DNA from 4 places in the Aeromonas sp. HMWF016 genome. Region 1 is predicted to be linked to each of the others. Evidence: riboswitches for the same ligand, from Rfam matches in the RefSeq annotation. Region 1 holds a riboswitch; each other region holds the start of a gene.
What was found. Region 1 has a riboswitch for cyclic di-GMP ahead of AACS24_RS20030 (glycosyl hydrolase family 18 protein). Riboswitches for the same ligand answer to the same signal wherever they lie in the genome.
Positions count from the first base shown of each region.

Region 2: another riboswitch for cyclic di-GMP. It lies ahead of gbpA (N-acetylglucosamine-binding protein GbpA); the one in region 1 lies ahead of AACS24_RS20030 (glycosyl hydrolase family 18 protein).
Region 3: another riboswitch for cyclic di-GMP. It lies ahead of AACS24_RS08045 (immunoglobulin-like domain-containing protein); the one in region 1 lies ahead of AACS24_RS20030 (glycosyl hydrolase family 18 protein).
Region 4: another riboswitch for cyclic di-GMP. It lies ahead of lafK (lateral flagellar response regulator transcription factor LafK); the one in region 1 lies ahead of AACS24_RS20030 (glycosyl hydrolase family 18 protein).

Region 1 is NZ_CAWNWX010000114.1:90,617-96,590, reverse strand. Features, by position in the region: gene AACS24_RS20035 (hybrid sensor histidine kinase/response regulator) at 1-2,636, shown strand, start outside; cyclic di-GMP riboswitch class I at 2,837-2,924, shown strand; gene AACS24_RS20030 (glycosyl hydrolase family 18 protein) at 3,031-5,631, shown strand; gene AACS24_RS20025 (M66 family metalloprotease) at 5,704-5,974, shown strand, end outside.
Region 2 is NZ_CAWNWX010000035.1:40,924-46,897, reverse strand. Features, by position in the region: gene AACS24_RS05100 (M3 family metallopeptidase) at 1-1,424, opposite strand, end outside; gene AACS24_RS05095 (methyl-accepting chemotaxis protein) at 1,713-3,395, shown strand; cyclic di-GMP riboswitch class I at 3,660-3,745, shown strand; gene gbpA (N-acetylglucosamine-binding protein GbpA) at 3,811-5,232, shown strand; gene AACS24_RS05085 (transporter substrate-binding domain-containing protein) at 5,401-5,974, opposite strand, start outside.
Region 3 is NZ_CAWNWX010000054.1:8,921-14,894, forward strand. Features, by position in the region: gene hemB (porphobilinogen synthase) at 1-717, shown strand, start outside; gene AACS24_RS08045 (immunoglobulin-like domain-containing protein) at 882-3,077, opposite strand; cyclic di-GMP riboswitch class I at 3,132-3,217, opposite strand; gene prlC (oligopeptidase A) at 3,642-5,684, shown strand; partial or broken gene AACS24_RS08055 (PAS domain S-box protein) at 5,891-5,974, shown strand, end outside.
Region 4 is NZ_CAWNWX010000082.1:128,038-134,011, forward strand. Features, by position in the region: gene fliFL (lateral flagellar M-ring protein FliFL) at 1-1,147, opposite strand, end outside; gene lfiE (lateral flagellar hook-basal body complex protein LfiE) at 1,165-1,491, opposite strand; gene lafK (lateral flagellar response regulator transcription factor LafK) at 1,503-2,765, opposite strand; cyclic di-GMP riboswitch class I at 3,015-3,102, opposite strand; gene lfhA (lateral flagellar biosynthesis protein LfhA) at 3,300-5,375, opposite strand; gene flhB (flagellar biosynthesis protein FlhB) at 5,379-5,974, opposite strand, start outside.

The DNA of each region.
Region 1 (5,974 bases):
TGCACTGGGCGCGCTGGATCTTCCCGCTCTACCTGTTCGTGATGGGGCTCTTCATCTGGCCGCTGGCACTGGCGGGCAAGCAGTGGGTGGGGGCGGACATGGCCTCCGACACCTATGTGATCAGCCTGCCGATGGCCCTTGGCTTTGACGGGGTCGCCATGCTCGCCTTCCTTGGCGGTACCTCGGCGGCCACCGGCATGGTGATCGTCTGCACCATCGCGCTGGCCATCATGGTGAGCAACGATCTGGTGCTGCCGGTGCTGCTGCGCCGTTTCTGGCGCCAGGGGCGCGACGAGCGGCTGGTGCGGTTGCTGCTGCAGGTGCGCCGCGGCGCCATCCTGCTGATCCTGCTGGCGGCCTGGTTGCTCTACCTCTGGCTTGGCGATCTCACCAGCTTGTCGCGCATCGGCTATCTCTCATTTGGCGCGGTGGCCCAGTTTGCGCCGGCCCTGCTGCTCGGTCTCTATTGGCGGCACGGCAACCGCAAGGGGGTTTATCTTGGCCTGATCCTCGGCGTAAGTCTCTGGTTTGTCACCCTGCTGGCGGAGAGTGGTTTGCTGGCCGGCTCGCCGCTGGAGGCGTTGCTGGCGCCACCCGACTGGCCCGCTTTTCGCGATCTCAGCCTCGGGGCCTGGTGCATCTTCCTGAGCCTGCTCTTCAACCTGCTTGGCTATGTGGCGGGCTCGCTGCTCTCCCGCCCGGCGGTGAGCGAGCGGTTGCAGGCGGCCAACTTCGTCGGCAAGCCGAGCCGCGATACCACGGCGCTCTATCAAGCGCGGGTCTCGGTGAAGGAGCTGGAGATGCTGGCGGCCCGTTTCGTCGGGTCGAGCCGGGTCAAGCGTGCTTTTGGCCGCTTTGCCGGTGAGCATGGTGGCACGCTGGCGCCGCAGATGCAGGCGTCGGCCGAGCTGATTGCTCACACCGAGCGGCTGCTGGCAGGGGTGTTTGGCACCTCGTCGGCACGGCTGGTGCTTGCCTCTGCCCTGCAAGGGCGCAACATGCAGCTCGAGGAGATCGCCACCATAGTGGACGAGGCATCCGACGTGTTTCGCTTCAACCGCGGGCTGCTGCAAGGGGCGATCGAGCATATCGGGCAGGGGATTTCGGTGGTGGATCGGGAGCTCAAGCTGGTGGCGTGGAACCGGCGCTACATCGAGCTGTTCCACTATCCGCCCGGGCTTATCCAGGCGGGGCGCCCCATCGAGGAGATCATCCGCTACAACGCACAGCAGGGGCTGTGCGGCCCCGGCGATATCGAGGAGCATGTGGCGCGCCGGGTCGCTTTTATGAAACGGGGCAGTGCCCATATCTCGGCGCGGGAACGTCCCGATGGGCGGGTGATCGAGATGCAGGGCAATCCCATGCCGGCAGGCGGTTTTGTCATGACCTTTACCGATATCACGCCATTCCGTGATGCCGAGCGGGTGCTGCGCGAAGCGAACGAACATCTGGAGGCGCGGGTCGCCGAGCGTACCCGCGAGCTCTCCGAGCTCAACCGCCAGCTGCTGCTGGTCAACCAGCAGGTGGAGCGGGCCAATCAATCCAAGAGCCGTTTTCTGGCTGCGGTCAGCCACGATCTGACCCAACCCCTCAATGCGGCCAAGCTCTTTACCTCCTCCCTGCTGGAGATGCTGCCTGCCGAAGAGGAGCCAGCCCGGATCGCCCGCCATATCGACGATGCGCTGGGGGCGACCGAGGATCTCATCAGCGATCTGCTCGATATCTCGCGCCTTGAGGCGGGCAAGTTCAAGGCCAAGAAACTCGACTTCGCTCTGCACGATCTGTTCGACAACCTGAAGGCGGAGTTCGGGGTACTGGCACAGGCGGGGGGGATCCACTTCTCGGTGGTGGAGAGCAAGCTGGCGGTGCACAGCGATGTGCGGCTGCTGCGGCGGGTGCTGCAGAACTTCCTCACCAACGCGTTTCGCTACAACCCGGGCGGTCGGGTGTTGCTCGGCTGTCGCAGGCTGGGGAGCAAGATCCGCATCGAAGTGTGGGACAACGGCCCCGGCATTCCGCAAGACAAGCAGGAGGCGATCTTCGATGAGTTCTCCCGCCTCGATCACTCCCGCACCGCCAAGGAGCAAGGTCTGGGTCTGGGGCTCGCCATTGCCCGCGGCATCTCGCTGGTGTTGGGTCACCAGCTCACATTGCAGAGCTGGCCGGGCAAGGGATCGGTCTTTGCGGTGACACTCAATCTGGCCACCCGGCCGGTCACGGCCCATCAGCTGGCGGCGCCAGTGGTGCGTGACAGCCAGCTGGAGGGGGTCAGAGTGCTCTGCATCGACAACGAACGGGATATTCTGATCGCCATGAGCACCCTGCTCGGACGTTGGGGCTGCGAGGTGCGCTGCGCCGTTGATCTGGTCGATGCCGAGGCGCTGGTGGCAGAAGGGTTTGTGCCGCGATTGGTGCTCTCGGACTATCACCTCGACGACGGCAAGACCGGGCTGGAGGCCATTGCCGCGCTGCAGCAGGCGTGTGGTGACGAGCTGGGGGGCATCATCATCAGCGCCGATCGCAAGAGCGAGTTGCAGGCGCAGATCCGCGAGCGGGGATACGGCTACATCAGCAAGCCGGTCAAACCGCTCAAGCTGCGCGCCTTGATGAACAGCTTGTTGTTGCCGGTGCAGTGAGCCAGCTCACAAAATTAATCAAATGCTCGAGGGAGGGGAGTGGCGCGAAAGGGGAAGGATAGAGGCTGATGTCAGAATAATCCTCACCATATCGAGCCAGTTCCCCTGAAACGAGTCCCATCACCTGTCATTTTTACTAGGTAGCACTTCGCAAATCGCCCCCCTATAGTCGGTGTGCGATTTTTCTTGTCGCGAATGAAGTGTGTTAAGGGCAAACCGGTCGAAAGGCCGGGACGCAAAGCTTCCGGTCTAAGGGTCAGCAGTACCTAAGATAGCGGGGCCACCACAGGTTGTTGCGCTCCTTTTGCCAAGGAGGAGCACTGCTGTCTGCGTTACCTGTCAGGCGCGTCGCCCTTTTCGTTGCAAACAATAACGAAATAGGGAAATACAACAAATGCCAAGTCCAAAACCAACCATGCTGGCCCTTGCGGTCGGTCTTTTCTGTACCTCTGCCGCCTATGCGGCTGCGCCCGGTAAACCCACTATCGGCTGGGGCCCCACCAAGTTCGCCATTGTCGAAGTCGATCAGGCGGCAACCTCCTACAACAATCTGGTCAAAGTGAAAGATGCCGCCGATGTGGAGGTGAGCTGGAACCTCTGGAGCGGTGACGTTGGCCAGACCGCCAAGGTGCTGCTCGATGGCAAGGAGGTGTGGTCAGGCCCCGCCGCCGCGGCAGGCACCGCCAAATTCAAGGTGAACAAGGGGGGCCGCTACCAGATGCAGGTGGCCCTATGCAATGCCGATGGCTGCACTCTCTCCGACAAGAAGGAGATAGTGGTCGCCGATACCGACGGCAGCCACCTGGCGCCGCTCAAGGCTGCGCTGCAGGAGAACAACAAGCCCTACGCCAACAAGTCCGGCAAGGTGGTCGGCACCTACTACGTGGAGTGGGGCGTCTACGGGCGCAAGTTCACCGTGGACAAGATCCCGGCCCAGAACCTGACTCACATCCTCTACGGCTTTACCCCCATCTGCGGCGGGGATGGCATCAATGACAGCCTCAAGGAGATCGAGAACGGCAACAGCTTCCAGGCACTGCAGAGAGCCTGTGCCGGCCGGGCCGACTTCAAGGTGGCGATCCACGATCCCTGGGCTGCCGTCCAGATGCCGCAAAGCGGCCTGACCGCCTATGACGAGCCCTACAAGGGCAACTTCGGCGCCCTGATGGCGCTCAAGCAGGCCTACCCCGACCTCAAGATCCTCCCCTCTGTCGGCGGCTGGACCCTCTCCGATCCCTTCTACTTCCTCGGCGACAAGAGCAAGCGCGATACCTTCGTCGCCTCGGTCAAAGAGTTCCTGCAGACCTGGAAATTCTTCGATGGCGTGGACATCGACTGGGAGTATCCGGGCGGACAGGGCGCCAACCCGAAACTGGGCAGCCCGAGCGATGGCGCAACCTATGTGACCCTGATGAAGGAGCTGCGCGCCATGCTCGACGAGCTGGAATCGCAGACTGGTCGCAAGTATGAGCTCACCTCCGCTGTCGGCGCCGGTTACGACAAGATTGAAGATGTCGATTACCGCGCGGTCCAGCAGTACATGAGCCACATCTTCATGATGACCTATGACTACAACGGCGCCTGGAGCAATACCGAGCTGGGTCACCAGACCAACCTCTACGCGGCGAGCTGGGATCCCAACACCAAGTACACCACCGACAAAGCGGTCAACCTGATGCTGGCGCAAGGGGTTGACCCCGGCAAGCTGGTGGTCGGTGCCGCCATGTATGGCCGTGGCTGGACTGGCGTGAGCGGCTATCAGGGCAACAACCCCTTCACCGGCAAGGCGACCGGCAAGGTGAAAGGCACCTGGGAGGATGGCGTGGTCGATTACCGTGACATCGTCAACAACCGCATGGGCAGCGGCTGGGAGAAGAGCTACGACGATGTGGCCGAGGCTCCCTATCTGTTCAAGGCTTCGACCGGCGATCTCATCACCTATGACAACGACCGCTCGGTCAAGGCCAAGGGGCAGTATGTGCTGGCCAACAAGCTGGGTGGCCTCTTCTCCTGGGAGATCGATGCCGACAACGGCGACATCCTCAATGCCATGCACGAGGGATTGGGTCACGGCGAGGGAACCACTCCGCCAGCCAACAAGCCGCCGGTGGCCAACGCGGGCAGCGATCTGAGTGTCACCGGCCCGACCGAGGTGACGCTGAACGGCTCCGCGTCTCACGACCCGGAAAATGGCGCTCTCACCTATAGCTGGAAGCAGGTCTCTGGCCCACAGGCTGCTCTGCTGGATGCCACTCAGGCCAAGGCCCGTGTGGTGCTGGACGCCGTGTCCGCCGACATCAATCTGGTGTTCGAGCTGGCAGTGACCGACGACCACAACCTCACCGCCCGCGATCAGGTAGTGGTCACCAACAAGGCGCCGCAGCCCAACCTGCCGCCACTGGTGAGCCTGCCGGCTACCGCTTCCGTGGAGTCCGGCAAGCAGGTGACCCTCAAGGCGACCGCATCTGACCCGAACGGTGATCCGCTCACCTATCAGTGGACTGTACCGGCCGGCCTCACCGCCAGCGGTCAGAACAGTGCCACCCTGGTCGTCACCGGCCCGAACGTCACCAGCGATACCGCCTATGACCTGAGCCTCACCGTCTCCGACGGTGCGCTGGATGCCAGTGCCGCCACCCGTCTGACGGTCAAGCCGGTCAGCGGCGGTGGCGGTTGCTCGGCCACCGATCCGGATGCCGCCAACTGGCCTGCCTGGCAGGCGAGCAAGGTCTACAACGGCGGTGACAAGGTGAGCCACAACCAGCTGGTGTGGCAGGCCAAGTACTGGACTCAGGGCAACGAACCGAGCCGCACTGCCGATCAGTGGACGCTGTTGAGCAAGGTGCAACTGGGGTGGGATGCCAATGTCGCCTACAACAGCGGTGACCTGACCAACCACAACGGTCGCCAGTGGAAGGCCCAGTACTGGACCCGTGGTGATGAGCCCGGCAAGGCTGCGGTCTGGCAGGATGTCGGCGCCGCCAGCTGCAAGTAATACCTCCCGATTGATGACAGGGGCATGGCGACATGCCCCTCCTTCCCGGTAGCCATCAACACGAGAAAATAAATGACTACATACATGACCCCGATAGCCGGCCTCATTATGGCGACGCTGGCGGCAGCCCCTTTGTCTGCTGGCAGCGCGCCCCTGATATTCAATGACACGACACCGCAAAGTGATCTGGCGGGCAGCCTGGCTGCCAGAGTGCAGTTTGCCCAGAGCCAGATCCTGCCGTCCCATCCCAAGGAGGGGGATCGCCAACCCATCCTGACCAGCCTGCGCAAGAGCCTGCTGCTGGTGCAACCGCTCCAGGCAGATGGGGTGACTCCCATGGCTG
Region 2 (5,974 bases), on a different contig from region 1:
TAGGCGCAGGCCGACTCCTGATTAAGGAGGTGCGGAATGGCCAGCAACGGGCGCGGGCTCTCTACCCCGAGGATCTTGCGCTCCCACTTGCGGGCCAGCGCCAGCACCGCCTCGGGGGTGCGTTCAGCCTCATCCATTGCGTAGAGATCTCGCTCGAAGTAGGCCACCAGCGCGATCTGGCGTTCGTTAAAAGCGCGAAACGGCTGACGCGCTTCGATCATTTCCTTGATAAGCGCATCTGGGATCGACTCTCCTGCCGCATTTCTGGCGTAGCGTTTGAGCCAGTCGGCATCGTCCAGCAAGCTGTCGCAGAACATCGACTGGGTCTCGGCATAGGCCATCGACGTGGGCGGGAACTCTTGGGAGAAACAGGGCGCGTTGCCGGTGACATTGGCAAAGTGCGCAGCGTGGCCCCCCTCATGAAACAGGGTGTTGAGGCCGCTCCAGCCGCTGCCCACCTGCACCGGATTGGCGAGGCTGGTGAAGTTGACCACCGCAGGCACCCACTCCCCTTTCTGGAAGAAGCTCGGCACCGGGCCGTGGCAGAAGCCGTTCTCGTATTTCCCCTCCCGGGTCAGCAAGTCCAGCGTCAGGGTTGCACCGCGATACTGGATGCCAAGTCGGCGGAAGCTCTCGACCCAGTCCCGCAGCGCCCGCAAGAAGGGCACATAGGGGTCGAGCTGGCGGGTCACGTCGCCACTGACGAAGTAACGCAGGTTGTGGGGCAACAGGGCCGCCTCCCCCTTCACCGCTTTCAGCTCGACGAGGCTTTGCTGCAGCCGGGCATCGGTGCGGACAATGAAGTCATCGAGGATGGCGAACAGCTGATCCGGGCTCATCTGTTCGTTCTTGCGCACCTTGTAGGCGAAGTAGTCGCGATAGCCCATGGCGTGGGCAAAGCGGTTGCGCAGCGCCACCACCTCGAGAAAACCGTTGCCGACCACCCACTGCTCCAGGATGTGGAACATGGCGATGGCGCTTTGGCGCACAGCCTCGTTCGGGCTGGCGGCCAACGAGGTGCTGGCGGCAGGCAGGCTGCCAGCCACCTGCTGGCCCTGCTCATCCAGCAGGGTCAGTTTCAGCCCTTTGCGGCGGGCAAACAGATCCGCCTCGGCGGCCACCAGCTGGTCCATCAGAGCGGCGGCAGCGGGATCCTCGATAACGTTGCACTCGAAGAAGGCGATCCAGCCCGCCAGACCCCGTTTTAACTCCTCATCTTCGGCAAGGGCGTACATCTTGCGCAGTTCCGGCAACCGCTCCGGATTGGCGCAAAAGGCCTTGTAGGCCTGCTCGGCTGCGGTAAACCCGGCCTGATCGTCGCTGGTGCCCATGTAGGTGGCCCAGAACAGATCCTCCTTGCATCTGTGAGCCTGCAGATAGTCGCGATTGAGCTGGTCAAAATACTCTCTGGCAATCGAACTCATAAATTCCCTCTTGTCGCAGGAGCGCTCCGGATGGCCCCTATTCTGGTTGGTGAAATGCCAAGCTATTCACATTTTTCGGCAAATTGAGCGAAGAAACCCTTTTCAGCATGTTACCCGAAAGCGGGCAGTAACCTCTGCTGACTATACTGATGTTAAAACGCTCATTTAAAGAGGCTCGCCAAGCCACTGAAAGTAAATGAATTGTTAAATGAGCAATTGAGCAAGAGAGATAGAGGCTACCGCTGTATCGAGCCACCATAACATCAACGGGATAACGAGGGTTTAGTCATGTTCAAGCTCGGTGATATCACCGTGAGCCGCAAATTGATCTTGCTGCTCACACTTGCATTTGTCGGTTTCGTGTCACTGCTGCTCATCTCCGCCAACGCACTCCAGCGCAATCTGATGAGTGAACGGGAAGCGCGACTCAATGCCGTGCTGGGACAGGCCATGAGCCAGATCCAGTTTCTGGCCAGCACCCTGCCGGCAGAGCAGGCACAGCAGGAAGCGCGCAAGCTGCTGACCAACATGCGCTTTGATGGCAACAACTATTTGTTCGTCATCGATGAGAGCCGCAAGATGCTGGTGCATCCCATCCGGCCCGAGCTGGTCGGCCAGACCATGGGAGAAGGTTCGGGCGCCACCGCAGGGCAGTTCTGGTTCCAGATGGTCGACATCGCCCGTGGTGGCAAGCAGGGAACCCTGCAATATATCTGGACCGGCCCGTCCGGGGAAACCGCTGACAAGCTCTCCATGGTCTCTGGCTATCAACCCTGGGGCTGGATCCTCGGCACCGGCATGCTGCTGCAGGACATCCACCAGACCATATGGGCCCAATACATGAAGATGGGCAGTGCCACCGCCATCGTCATTGTGCTGATGGGACTGCTGGGCTGGCGCATCACCCGCTCCATCGTCTCCCCGCTCAACCAGATCAATCACGCCATGCAGCGGGTCGCCAGGGGCGATCTGGTGGTTACCATTCCGGTGCAGGGCAAGGATGAGCTGGGCATGGTGGCACGCTGCACCAACCAGAGTCTCGATGCCATCCGCCACGCGCTGCTGGAGGCAAGCCAGGGGGCCCGCAACGTGGCCGATGCCGCTCTGCGCATCGCCGCCTCCGCCGAGCAGACCAATCAGGCGGTCACCAACCAGCGGGATCAGCTGGCCCAGCTCGCCACCGCGATGAACGAGATGAGTACCACCATCTCTGACGTAGCGGGCCATGCCGAGAACACAGCGCGCGACACCCAGGAAGCAACCGGCGAGGCCGGCCTCGGCAACCGGGATGTGCACGCCAGCGTGAACGGTATCAAGGCGCTCGCCAGCGAAGTGGAGCAGGCGACCCAACAGGTCAATCAGCTGAAAGAGGGGGTCATGCAGATCGGCGAGGTGACGGCTGTCATCAGTGCCATCTCGGATCAGACCAACCTGCTGGCCCTCAACGCCGCCATCGAGGCAGCCCGCGCCGGCGAGCAGGGCCGTGGTTTTGCCGTGGTAGCCGACGAGGTGCGCCAACTGGCCAGCCGCACTCGCCAGTCCACCGAGGAGATCCAGAGCACCATTGCCCAGTTGCAACAACGTGCAGTTAGCGCTGCCAATGCCATGGATGCCAGCCGCAAGCTGGCGGAGAGCAGCGTCGATCAATCCCAACAGGCGGGCCAGGATCTCACCCTGATCGTCAACCACATCCAGCATGTGAGCGACATGGCGACCCAGATCGCCACCGCCGCCGAGCAGCAGAGCATGGTGGCGGAGGATATGAACCGCAACGTCAGCGGCATCAACGACTCGGCGCTGGAAATGTCACAGTCGGCATCGCAACTGGCGCAGGAGAGCGAGCTGCTGGCCGGTCTCTCCCGCAGCCTGGATGAGCGGCTTGCGGTGTTCAAACTGGGCAAGGAGTCCTCCACTGCGCCGATGATGGCCCCCGTATCTCCCCCCTCCGGCGAGCAGCGCGCCCGTCATTGATGGCGTCAACCCGTGTCGCCTTGTCACCCAACCTGCCAGCTCAGCTGGCAGGTTTTTTTACGCCGACAACACGCAAGAAGCATGCACCTTATCGGCATATTCAACGGCATTCGACGCCATTCATAAATAAGATAACAATTTAAAAACAGTCAGTTAGAATGATTCATGTGCCGTTGAACGGTGCATTTAAACATTTAACTTCAAATAATTAATCAATGCGGTACACAATGCTGATGGCCAAACATTTGGCCCATCAGTAACCATCTAGTCATTTGGCAAACTGACCGAAAGGTCGGGACGCAAAGCCTCCGGTCTACAGACGTTTTGTCCAGGATAGCGGGGTTGCCACACGCAAGTGTGCATCGGGGAACTCCCCGGCCAACTGACTGCCCACATCTATCGAACAGAGGAATGTATGGCAGCAAAAATCCAACTCAATCACATCGCAGCGGTGCTGGCACTGCTGACCAGCGGCAGCGCCCTGGCTCATGGCTACATCAGCCAGCCCGAGAGCCGCAACTACCTGTGCAAAACCGGCGGCAACAGCCAGTGTGGCGGCGTGCAGTGGGAGCCCCAGAGCGTGGAGGGCCCCTCAGGCTTCCCGCAAACCGGCCCGCAGGATGGTCAAATCGCTTCGGCGGGCAGCCCGCGCTGGAGCGAGCTGAACATCCAGACCAGCGATCGCTGGACCAAGCGTGACGTGCAGGCAGGCCCCTTCGCCATCAGCTGGACCTTCACCGCCAACCACGTCACCCGCAACTGGCGCTACTACCTCACCAAGCAGGACTGGAACCCCAACCAGCCGCTCACCCGCGCCTCGTTCGACCTGACCCCCTTCTGCGTCATCGACGGCAACATGGTGCAGCCGCCCAAGCAGGTAACCCACAACTGTATCCTGCCGGAGCGCACCGGTTATCAAGTGATCCTCGGCGTGTGGGAAGTAGGCGACACCAGCAACAGCTTCTACAACATCATCGATGCCAAGTTCAAAGATGGCAGCCAGCCGCCGCTGGAGTGGAGCCAGGCAGGCACCATCTACCCCTCCATCGACCTCGCGGTGGGTGACAAGGCGATGACCCGGGTATTCGATGCCAACGGCGAGCGCCCCGAGTTGCAGACCGTGCTGACCATAACCACAGCCGAGCAGGGCCAGAAGAACAGCTGGGCCCACGCACTCGCCAGCAAGATCAACGCCGAGCAGAGCCTGATCCACGCCGGCCAGCAAGGAGCCGATGGCCAGTTCAATCCGGTCTACGGTATGAACCCCGTCTATCTGAAGCGAGACAGCAAGCTGGAACGGGTCGAGATTGACCTGCAACAGCTGCAACCGCCGGTGGTGGACAGCATCAGCGTCAGCGGTCTGGCCAGCGACTATGTGCTGGACAACGGCAAGGCAACCCTCGATTTCACCGTCACCGCGCAGGGCGATCTGGCCGTCACCAACACCCTTTATGACCATGGCGGCGTTGCCAAGGGTGAAAGCAGTGCCGACATCAAGGAGAGCAGCCACACCTTCACCATGGCGCTGGAAGGGCTCAAGGCAGGTCACCACCAGCTGGTGATCAAGGCCACCCCGAAAGCGGGTGGCGAGACCATCCAGCAGACCATGGATCTGATGTTCAAGGAGCAGAGCAGCGGCGAATACGACTTCGTCTTCCCGAACTCGCTCAAATCCTATGCCGCCGGCACCAAGGTGCAGCAGCCGAAAAATGGCAAGGTCTATCAGTGCAAGCCCTTCCCCTACAGCGGCTACTGCCAGCAGTGGACCACCACCGCTACCCAGTACGAGCCGGGCATCGGCTCCCACTGGCAGATGGCGTGGGATGAAGTGCACTAATCCACGCTTGGGCACATAAAAAAGGGCGTCCTCTCTAGCAGGGGACGCCCGGAAAAATCAAACCTTACGGTTTGCATACCAACGGAACCAAGACCTCACTCTTCACTTACTTCACTTACTTCACTTACTTCACACACTCAACACACTCTTCGAAACAGGGTTGGTCCATTAACCCTGCCATTTTCCTCCTTCGACGATGACATCATTCGGATCGGTATCAGGGCTCAGCTTGTCACGCACATACTGGTCATAGAGTTTCAGCAGGTACTTCTCTTCCCCCAGCTTGGCGAGACGGTCGTTGACCCAGTCACGCAGCTCGATATTGCCCTTCTTCACCGCCGGGGCGATCGGATCTTCCGAGCCCAGTTTTTCGGGCAGTACCCGATAGCCCGGGTTCTCCTTGGCCCAGCTGAACAGTACCAGGTTGTCCTGGGCATAGGCGTCGCCACGGCCCTGCGCCAACGCCTGCAAAGATTCGGTATTCTTCTCGAACTTGAGCACCTTCCACTCCGGATGGTTGCGAGTCAGCCAGATGTCGGCCGTGGTGCCGGTGGTAACGATCAGGGTCTTGCTGGCCAGATCATCCAGTTTCTTGGCCGGGCTCCCTTCCGGCACCAGCACCTGTACCGCCACTCGCAGGTTCGGGTTGGTGAAATCCACCACCTCGCGCCGCTCCGGGGTCACCGTCATATTGGCGAGGATCAGATCCACCTTGTCGCTCTGCAGGAAGGGGATTCGACTG
Region 3 (5,974 bases), on a different contig from region 1:
TACAACCCGAACGGACTGGCCCAGCGCACCGTGCGTGCTCTCAAGGCCCGCTTCCCGGAGCTGGGGGTCATCACCGACGTGGCGCTCGACCCGTTCACCACCCACGGTCAGGACGGCATCATCGATGACGAAGGCTATGTGCTGAACGACATCACCACCGAGATCCTGATCAAGCAGGCGCTCTCCCATGCCGAGGCTGGCGTCGATATAGTCGCGCCGTCCGACATGATGGATGGCCGCATCGGCGCCATCCGCGCTGCACTGGAAGAGAACGGCTTCATCAACACCCAGATCATGGCCTACTCTGCCAAGTACGCCTCCTGCTACTACGGCCCGTTCCGTGATGCAGTTGGCTCTGCCGGCAACCTCGGCAAGAGCAACAAGGCTACCTACCAGATGGATCCGGCCAACAGCAATGAAGCCCTGCACGAAGTGGCGCTGGATATTCAGGAAGGGGCCGACAGCGTGATGGTCAAGCCGGGCATGCCCTATCTGGATGTGATCCGTCAGGTGAAGGATAAGTTCGGCGTGCCGACCTTCGCCTATCAGGTGAGTGGCGAGTACGCCATGCACATGGCAGCGATCCAGAATGGCTGGCTGAAAGAGAAGGAGTGCATCATGGAGTCCCTGCTCTGCTTCAAGCGGGCCGGTGCTGACGGCATCCTCACCTACTTCGCCAAGCGCGTGGCGCAGTGGCTGAAAGAAGATGCCCGTTAATCCGGGTTGAAGAGATAAACGAGAGGGGGAGCCGATGGCTCCCCCTCTTTGTTATGGCTGGCTGATTACAACTTGGTCCAGGCATCGCTCCAGGCAGTGCCGGTCGCGGTTGATGCATAGTGGCGGAGGGAGCCTGCGGTTCCCTCTTGGTTATGACCGGCTGATTACAGCTTGGTCCAGGCATCGCTCCAGGCAGTGCCGGTACCCGGTGCATAGTGGCTGGTCGAGCCGCCACACCAGCCGCTGTAGGGCCAGGGTTTGCACTCGTAGTTGCCACCGGCATTGCTGACCCGATCACCGGCCTGATAGCTGGTGTTGGGGGCGTAGGCCGGGTAGTCACCATCGTTGCCGCCGTTGTCGCTCTCTTCAGCCAGGGTGACCGGGAAGCGCTGTACCACAGGCTGCTGGCCATCTGCCAGACCGTTGATCACCACTTCATAGCTACCATCGGTCACATTGCTGCCTTGCAATACCAGTGCGCTGGTACCGTTCACCAGACTGGTAGTGTTGCCATAGCTGCGGCCGTTCTGCTCCAGCGTGGCAGAGATCTGCACCGGGTTGGCGGTGGTGATGTTGAAGCGGATGGTGACCTGACCGTTGACTATGGTGTAGTCGGAACCCATGGCGCTGACGGTGAAGTCGCTGCTGCCGATCACCGGCGGCTTCTCGCCACCATCGCAGTCGCTCTCTCCCTGCAGACGCCAGACGCCCCACTCACCGGTCGTACCCGGCTCATCGTTCTGGGTCCACCATTCGGCGCGCCAGCTCTTGCCGTTGTGGCTGACGATGTCGCCGCCGACGTAGGTCTTTTTGGCATCCCAGCTGTTCTGACAGATGGCGCCCTGCTCCCTGACGGTCACGTTGCGCTGCTGGGTGACGCGCTGGCCTGCGCTATCGCTCACCTGATAGGTGAGGGTGTAGCGGCCGACCTTGCTGCTGTCGACGTTGCCGCTGACCTGAATGTTGGCGGTCAGATCGCCATCTTCCTCATCATGGGCGCTGACGCCGGCCATGGCGTTGAACGGCGTACCGAGCTCGATAGTAGTGTCCGCAATACCGGTAAAGACCGGCTTCATGCTGTAGACCTCGACGGTGCGAACCTGCTCGGTAGTCTGGTTGTCGCTGTCGCTCACCTTGTAGGTGAGGGGATAGAGGCCGATACGCTGGGTATCAACGCTCCCTTCCACCTGGATCTGGCTGGTCAGATCGCCATCTTCCTTGTCACTGGCGCTGACGCCGGCCAGCGGGTCAAAGCGGGTGCCGTGCTTGACGCGGGCATCGCTCAGGCCACTGAACACCGGCTTGCCGTTCTCGTCCGGCGGGGTGATGTTCTGCTCGTGGATGAAGGGGCCGTAGCTCTTGATGAAGGCTTCGTTGTAGGCCTGACCGGCCGCGCTGCGACCCATGTCCCAGTTAATGGACCAGGTCATCACGCCGCGCAGGGGCTGACCCTGACTCTTGAGGCGGTTGAAGGCGTCGAAGAGATCCTGTGGATTCTTGACGTAACCGGTGGCGGCGGCATCGATATTGGTCGGGATACCGAATACCAGCTTGTCGTGGGGGATCTTGTAGTAGCCGCGACTGCCGTTGATGAGAGAGTCCGCCATGTAGTAGATGAACTCCTCTTTCAGGGCATCGTTGTTCTGGGCGATCCAGCCTACCCCGTCGATCCAGATGCCGTCGCCCCCCTGGTTGTAGAACTGGGGGTTGATCCAGTCGTAGTAGCCTTCCAGCGCCCGCAGATAGGGGGTATAGAGACCGCTGGCGGTCAGGTAGGGGAATTCGGGCGCCATGGTGATGAGGAAGTTTTTCCCCTGCGCGCGGTAGTGGTCCTTGACCAGCCGCAGGGCAGCCGGGATCACGGTCTGGTTGTTGGCGGCAGTGATGGCGGACTGCTCCAGATCGATGTCCAGACCGTCGAAGCCATAGGTCTCCACCAGACGGATGATCTCGTCGGCGAAGGCCTGCTCCTGACCGGTACGCAGCTCGATATGGGCATCGGCACCGCCCAGCGCCAGCAACACGGAGCGGCCCTGGCTGTTCAGCAGGGCAATTTGCTCGATAAACTGGCTCTCGCTCATGCCGGTAGCCGGGTCGAGCTTGAAGGTGGGGATGGGATCGCTGCCATACACCTTCATGAAGGAGACATCGACCACGTTGTATTGCGGATTGACTTGGTCGAGCTTGACGCAGGGAGCGGTACCGCCCTGATAGCCAGAGCCACCGCACCAGTTGTGCCAGTAACCCACGACGACTCCGGATTGGGGATTGACCATGGCCTGACCGGCCGAGGCGGCCTGCGCCATGGGGGCGCCCATGCCGAGCAGACAGCCCAGCAGGGATAACTTCAATTTGTTCATCTTGATATCTCCATACAGTACAAACGGAGCGTCCAGCTATGGCCGAACGCTCCCGGGGGCAGCCCCGCTGTCATAGGAAATCTCCCTTAGACCGGTGGCTTTGCGTCGTGCCCTTTCGGTTCACTTTGCCTTTTTCACCCGTTCTCCGTGCGGCACGGAGAATCAAGTGACCTGAGTAACAGGCTGCTTATGATATGCACTTAAAAACAAATTAATCAACGTATGTGCATGATTTGTTTTAGTTATTAACTTATTGATTAATTATTTTCCAAGCATGGAAAGGGCCGGTGATAGTCTGTTGTGATGTACTCCTTTGTTGATTGGATTTGGTCTGCTCCCTTGTTGTTCGAGAGTTGAAAAAGCCGTAAAAAGAGCAAAAAAGTACCGATTATTCATGCTGTTGCCGTCCAGTGTCTGGCAGAGAGGTGTTTGAGCTCACAAAGAGGGGAAAACCGTGCCGACAGGCGGATTGAAGCTTGATTATTGCGTGACTTGGCCACATGTTAGAGAACCATGAAGAGCTGCTAAAGCGGTCTGTTCAAGACCAAACAAGAGGTAACCGGGATGAATAACCCTTTGCTGTCAATGGATTCGCTGCCCCCTTTCAGCCAGATCCAGCCTGATCATGTACAGCCCGCCGTGACGCAGGCCATCGCCGATTGCAAACAGAAGATCAAGGATGTGCTGGCGCACTCCGAGCCCCACACCTGGGACAGCCTGATCGCCCCGCTGGAAGAGGTCAACGACCGTCTGGCGCGGATCTGGTCACCGGTCAGCCACCTCAACTCCGTGCTCAACAGCGAACCACTGCGCGCGGCCCACGATGCCTGTCTGCCGCTGCTCTCCGAATTCCAGACCTATGTCGGTCAACACGAGGGGCTCTATCAAGCCTATCTGGCGCTCTCCGAGAGCGATGATTTCCCGCGGCTTGGCGGCGCCCAGCGCAAGGAGATCCAGAACACCCTGCGCGACTTCCGCCTCTCCGGTATTGGTCTGCCTGCCGAGGCGCAGCAGCGCTACGGCGAAATTCAGGCCCGCCTCTCCGAGCTGGCTTCCCGCTTCAGCAACAACGTGCTGGATGCGACCCAGGGCTGGCACAAGCTGGTGGCCGATGAGGCTGAGCTGGCCGGTCTGCCGGAGAGCGTGCTGGCGGCGGCTCGCCAGATGGCCGAGTTCAAAGGCAAGGAGGGGTGGCTGTTCACGCTGGATATTCCCTCCTACCTGCCGGTGATGATGTATGCCGACAACCGCGAGCTGCGGGCCGAGATGTATGAAGCCTTCACCACCCGCGCTTCCGATCAGGGGCCCAATGCTGGCAAGTGGGACAACTCCGCCATCATGACCGAGCTGCTCACCCTGCGCAGCGAGCTGGCCCGGTTGTTGGGCTTTGCCAACTATGCCGAGCTGTCGCTGGCGACCAAGATGGCTGACAAGACCAGCCAGGTGGTGGATTTCCTCACCGATCTGGCGGCCAAATCCCTGCCGCAAGGCAAAGCAGAGCTGGAAGAGATCCGCGCCTTTGCCGCCGAACAACACGGCCAGAGCGAGCTGGCAGCCTGGGATCTCGCCTACTACGCCGAGAAGCTCAAGCAGCACAAATTCTCCATCTCCGACGAGCAGCTGCGCCCCTACTTCCCCGCCAACAAGGTGGTGAAGGGGTTGTTCGAAGTGGTCAAGCGGGTGTTCGGCATGAAAGTGCGCGAGCGCCTCGGCATCGACACCTGGCATCCGGATGTGCGCTTCTACGACATCTTCGATAGCGAGGACGAACTGCGTGGTAGCTTCTATCTCGATCTCTACGCCCGCGAGCACAAGCGGGGCGGAGCCTGGATGGATGTCTGCCTGGGTCGTCGCTACCGTCAGGATGGGTCGCTGCAAAAGCCGGTCGCCTACCTGACCTGCAACTTCAACGGCCCGGTGGATGGCAAGCCTGCGCTCTTTACCCATGACGAAGTGGTTACTCTGTTCCACGAATTCGGTCACGGCATTCACCACATGCTGACCCGCATCGACGTGGCTGGCGTGGCCGGCATCAACGGCGTGGCCTGGGATGCGGTCGAGTTGCCGAGCCAGTTCCTCGAGAACTGGTGCTGGGAGTCCGAGGCGCTGGCCTTTATCTCCGGCCACTACGAGACCGGCGAGCCGTTGCCTGCCGATCTGCTGGAGAAGATGCTGACCGCCCGCAACTTCCAGGCCGCCATGCAGATGCTGCGTCAGCTGGAGTTCGCTCTGTTCGACTTCCGTCTGCATCAGGAGTTTGACCCGGCCAAACAGGATCAGATCCCGGCGCTGCTGGATGAGGTGCGCAGCCAGGTGGCGGTGATGACGCCGCCGGCGTTCAACCGCTTCCAGCACAGCTTCTCCCATATCTTCGCGGGCGGTTATGCGGCGGGCTACTACAGCTACAAATGGGCGGAAGTGCTCTCTGCCGATGCCTTCTCCCGTTTCGAGGAGGAGGGGATCTTCAACCCGGCGACCGGCCAATCCTTCCTGCAGAACATTCTGGAGAAAGGGGGCTCGAAGGAGCCGATGGAGCTGTTCCGTGCCTTCCGCGGTCGGGAGCCAAAGGTCGATGCGCTGCTGCGCCATAGCGGGATTGCTGCATAACCTTTCATCCCCGCCGTAGCGGTGAGCTTCAAGCAGATACGCTTTTGCGGCATAGTGGGATCAAGGCGTGATTTTTGCCATAAAAAGGGACCTTTTGGTCCCTTTTCTCATGCCTTTTTAATATCTTGCTGAATGCATGTTTGCACTGCCCGCGCCTCTTAAGTAGAGTCGTGTTCTACATCTTCAAGGAGAGAAAGCCCCTTGCCATGAGGCGAGCACTCGATTCCGTCTATCAAATCATCTCCAGTCTGGCTCATTCGAGTGGTCAGGGATATTTCGATACCTTTGTG
Region 4 (5,974 bases), on a different contig from region 1:
TCTTCTCGAGCCGTCCCTGCTGATAGCGCGTATGCACTATGGTGCGGCTGTTTTCGTACTGCTTGCTGACCTCCTGCCGCTCGGTGCGGGAGTCATTTTTCTGATTTTCCGTGGTGGTGGCTGCGGTTTGATTCTGGGTCGCAGGATCATTTTTGGGCGCCGTTTCGGGAGGACGATTGGACAGAGCGCCGGGGATACCCAGTGCCAGCGCATCAATGGTCTTGTCCGATTTGCTCGACTCCTTGGTCACCACCCCTTGTGGATCCAGCTGCTGCTGGGTCTCCTCCACCGCATTGAAGTTGACGTCTGCGGCGATCTGCACCCGGAAGTTGCCGGTGCCCAGCATGGGATAGAGCATGTCGCTGGCACGCTGGCGAATGTATTGCTCCAGCTTGCGCACATACTCCATCTGCTGCACGCTCTGCTTGCCAAAACCGGCCTTGTCACCGAGTTCGGAACTCAGCAGCTGGCCAGCCTGATCGACAATAGTGACCGCCCCCGGTTTCATGCCAGAGATACTGCCTGCCACCAGGTTGGCAATGGCCTCGACCTGGCCGGGCTCCATGGCCTGCCCAGGTTGCAGATCGAGCATGACGGATGCACTCGGTTTCTCCTCGTCACGACCGACAAAGAGAGTGCGTTTGGGAATGGCGAGATGGACGCGGGCACTGCGCACCGCATCCAGCGAAATGATGGTGCGCGCCAGTTCGCCTTCCAGCGCGTGGCGATAACGGGCCCCCTCCATAAACTCACTGGTGCCGAGGCCGGTGACATTGTCCAGCCCCTCCAGACCCGCCGGCATGGCCGCTCTCACCCCTCTGGCCGCCAAGGCCATACGAACATGGGCCAGCTGATTCTCCGGCACCAGGATCTGGCCAGAGCTCTTCTCCAGCCGGAACGGCACCTGCTCCTTCTCCAGCATCTCCATGATGTTGGCGGTATCGTAGAGCTCCTGCTTGCCGTACAGGGGGACGTAGTTTTTGCTGGACGTCCACAGAATGACGACGATTGTGCCGGCAACGATGGCAGCCAGCAGGGCAATGGTCAGGATCGATTTATTGTCACGGGAGAGGCTGCGCCAGTTGCGAAGGCCCTCCTGCACGCGTGTTCTGAAGGAATCCGAAGCCCCTTGCGGGGACGTTACCAGTTCAGTCATCACTTACCTCAGAGCGGCATGCGCATAATGTCGTCAAAACCGGTCATCAGCTTGTTGCGCACCTGCATCAGGGCTGAAAAGCTGAGACCCGCTTTCTGACTGGCCACCATAGCCCCGACCAGATCATCGCTCTGGCCGGCATCAACAGCCGTCATCATGGCTGAAGCCATGTTCTGCTGTTCGTTGACTCTGCCGACAACGTCGCGCATGGCGTCGCTGAATGACACATTTGAGAGATCGTTGGATTCGATGGAAGGAGCCTGAGTGGCAACTCGTTGCATCTCCTGCATCTGCTGCAAAAGCGTTGCCTGTGATGACATCATTTCAATCTTCACGCCGTTATCCCTTAGTTTTGAAGCTGCTGCTCGATATCAATGCCCTGCTCACGCATCGCCGCCAGCTTGTATCTCAGAGCCCGGGTGGTCATCCCGAGCGCTTCTGCCGTGCGGGTACGATGGCCACGGAAGCGGCGCAAGGTCTCTAGTACAAATTGAAATTCTGCGTGCCGACGCGTCTCGCTCAACCCTTCCGGGGCGGAAAGGACTTCCGCCAATTCATGTTCGGGTTCCGCGACATAGCTGGGCAGCATCAAATCGACCGCTTGAATATGCAATCCGCGAGCCATGATTAATGAACGTTGAATGACGTTATCCAGCTCCCTGACGTTGCCCGGCCACTGATAAGCCAGCAGTTGCTTGCGGGCACTCTCGCTCAGGCGATATCCCTGCTGAGGCGCATAGCGTTCGATGAAATATTCAGCCAGCGGCAATATGTCATCAGGACGCTCGCGCAGTGCCGGCCAGTTCATCGGCAACACATCGAGGCGATAGAAGAGATCTTCCCTGAACTGGCCGGCAGCCACCAGATTACGCAGATCCTTGTTGCTGGCGGCGATGATCCGCACATCCAGCGCGATGGTCTGATGGCTACCGAGGCGCTCCACCTCACGCTCCTGCAAAACTCGCAACAACTTCGCCTGCAGTGACAGGGGCAACTCGGAGATTTCGTCGAGCATCAGGGTTCCGCCCTGCGCCTGCTCGAACTTGCCGGGCTGCGAACCCGTCGCACCGGTGAAGGCCCCCTTGTTGTGGCCAAACAGAATGGATTCGAGCATGGACTCGGGAATAGCGGCGCAGTTGATGGCGACAAACGGCTTGTGAGCACGGCTGGACATCTCGTGGATGTAACGCGCCAGACGCTCCTTGCCCGTTCCCGACTCACCGCCGATAAGAATGGTGGCAGCCGTTTTGGCTGCCCGGCGGGCAAGCTGCAACACTTGCAGGCTCATGGTCGAGACCGCGATCAGGTCTGGAATGGCCTGCCGCAGACGCAGTGCGCCCTTCACCACATCCAGCATCTGCTGCCCCCCGAAGGGCTTGATGATGTAGTCAATGGCACCGGCTCGCATCGCTTCTGCCGCAAGATAGGCCTGACGCTCATTAACCAGAATCACGCAATCAATGCCGCTAAAATCATGCACCAATTGAGGACCTACTTCGGTCATGAGATCCATATCGAGCAGGATTAAATCAACGGAACGACTGCCGAGAATTAATCTCGACTTGCGAATAGAGTCACAGCGGGAAACAGCATATCCCTGTGCAGCCAATATTCCTTCAATATCGTTCCCATCGACCATAGATGAGCTGATTAACAATAAATGGGGATCTTTCCCAAGACTGGCTGGTCTTGAGCTTTTTTTGATAGATACATCCGAAAGCATATGAACCCGAACCCGTGATTGTGGATAAAACAATCAACAGAACTGAAATGCCGAAATAAAAGACGCACAGGTACGCAGGCACTTCTAACGAGCACCTGCATCAAACCAGTGTTATATCAAGGCGGTAACAATGGCCTTGGCAACCCCGCTATCATGAGCATTCCTGCTTTTAGACCGGAGGCTTTGCGTCCTGACTTTTCAGTTCAGTTTGCCTTTTTCATGCGACTGCCCGTATTTGGACAAGACAGCACCAAATTAGTGGTGACTGCTGAGTGACACATGCGAATTTTTATATTTGTTATTTATCTTTGACGACCAAATGCGTCAAAAACAGTCACATCATAACGGCTTACAATTACAATTCAAGTAGATAGGCGGAATATATTCTTCCCATTTGCCTATTAACATGGCAGCCCTGTTTCAGCCTAGCGTACCAATAACCTCCACTCTCAACTCTTCCGGTATTTCATTATATGAGAGCACTTTGAGACCTTTTGCAAAAGATCGGGCATAACGCGCGATCAAGGGTCTAAGTTGTGGCATCACGACCAGTACCGGGGCATATCCTTGCTGCTGCAGCTGCTCTTTAACCAGCGGCATATTTTGCTGCAGCTGTGCCAGCAGTTGCGGATCAACCGGAAAACTGTCCAGCTGGATTTTCCCCTGCTGCTGCGACTGGTTCATAGCCGCCAGCAGGGTCTGCTCAAGACGGTCATCGAGCGTGAAGGTGGCAAGCACATCACGGCTACCGATCGCCTGTCTCACAATCTGGCGCTTCAAGGCACAACGAACATCGGAAGCAAGCAGCACGGGATCCTTGGTCAGCTCGCTGGCATCGAGCAGGGTCGTCGCCACCGTGCGTATATCCGTCAGGCTGACCTGTTCCTTTAGCAATTGCCGAAAAACTCGCAACTGCTGCATCTGGGTCAGGGCCAGATTGAGCTCTTCCGCCAGACGGGGCGACTGGGCCGCAAGATGTTGCCCCAGCTTGCCCACCTCGTCATGGCCAAAGAGGGCATCAAGCTGCTCACGCAGCAGCTTGCTGGCATGGGTCGCAATCACCGTTGCCGAATCCACCACCGAATAGCCAAGATTCAATGCCTTGGCCTTGTTTTCCGGTGAAATCCAGACTGCGCTCATGCCATATGCAGGATCCTGGGTCAGCTCGCCATCCAGCGAGCCATAGGTCTCGCCGCTGCTGATGGCCATCAGACGCTGACAATCGACATTGCCGGACGCCAGTGCCACACCGGAGAGCTTGATCCGGTACTGATCGGGCTGCAGCTGCAAATTGTCGCGAACCCGGATCTCGGGCAGCAGAAAACCGTACTGTTCCGATAGGGTTTTGCGAATGCCGCGCACCCGAGCCAGCAGCTCGGCACCTTTGTCAGCTTCCGCCAGCGGGACCAACCGATAGCCCAGTTCGATGGCGACGGTATCGACCGGCGGCAGATCCTGCCACTCCAGCCCTTGTGGTTCCGGCTGGGCAATCTGGCGAGCCAGCTCCTGCGCGGCATCCAGATCTGGAGTATTGACCACCCGTTTGCTCACGCTCCAGCCAGTCCAGGCCAGCACGGCGGCAAAGCTGAGGAAGGCCAGCATCGGCATGCCCGGCACCAGCCCCAGTACCAGCATGATGGCGGCGGCGGTATAGATGACGCGGGGAGAAGCCAGGATCTGGTCACCCACCTGATCCGCCATCTCACCTTCATCGCTGACCCGGGTCACAATGATGGCGGCAGCAGTAGACATCAGCAGCGAGGGGATCTGGGCAACCAAACCATCACCAATGGTCAGCAGGGCATAGCGCTGGAAGGCTTCGGCAACCGGCAGGGCGTGCTGGAAAATACCGATGGCAAGGCCGCCAACCAGGTTGATGATGAGTACCAGCATGCCGGCAATCGCATCACCGCGCACAAACTTGGAGGCACCATCCATCGCCCCGTAGAAGTCGGCTTCACGGGCGATCTCGTCCCGTCGAGCCCGCGCCTGATGCTGATCCATGGTGCCGGCATTGAGGTCGGCATCGATGGCCATCTGCTTGCCCGGCATCGCATCCAGGGTAAAGCGGGCAGACACCTCGGAGATCCGCTCGCCACCCTTGGTGATAACCACAAAGTTGATGATCATCAGGATCACGAAGACCACCAGACCCACGACATAGTTGCCGCCGATCACCACCTCGCCAAACGCCTGAATCACCTTGCCCGCCGCTTCATGACCCTCATGGCCATGCAGCAGCACCACGCGGGTCGAGGCCACGTTGAGCGACAGCCGCATCAGGGTTGCCACCAGCAACACCGTGGGGAAGACGGAGAAGTCGAGAGGGCGACGCGCCGATACGGAGACCAGCAGCACCAGTACCGCCAACACAATGTTGAAGGTAAAGAGGGCATCCAGCAGCCAGCCCGGCAGCGGCAATATCATCATGGCCAGAATGGCCAGCAGCATCATCGGGATCGCGGTATAGGATTGGGTCAATACACGCCAGTTCACAACTTACCTCTCAGGTTGACGTAATTCGGGCGGCACATGCAAAGGAGCAAGCGGGTTTGGCTTTCGCCCCTTGCCGGCCTGATACGCCCTCAACTGCAATACATGATTCAAGACATAAGCCACCGCGGTATAGAGACCCGCCGGCACTTCCTGATCTATCCGGGTGGAGTAGTAGATAGCACGGGTCAGCTCCGGCAGACTCATCACCATCTTGTCGTGCTGTTTGGCCACCTGACGGATCCGCTCAGCCATGCCATCAACCCCCTTGGCAATCACGAACGGGGCATTGGCACGCTGGGGGTCATATTTGATGGCCACTGCGTAATGGGTCGGGTTGACGATGATCACATCCGCCTGCGGTACACGCTGCTCGATACGGGCGCGAGCCAGCATGGCCTGCACCTGACGGATCCGCGCCTTGATTTCTGGACGACCCTCGCTGTTCTTGTGCTCATCCTTGACCTCCTGCTTGGTCATCCGCAACTGCTTGTTCAGCGACCAGCGCTGATAGGGCACATCCAGCACAGCGATCAACATCTGCACACCACCAAGCAAGATAAATGCCTGGGAGAGGATCCGCAGCGCCTGCTCCATGGCGG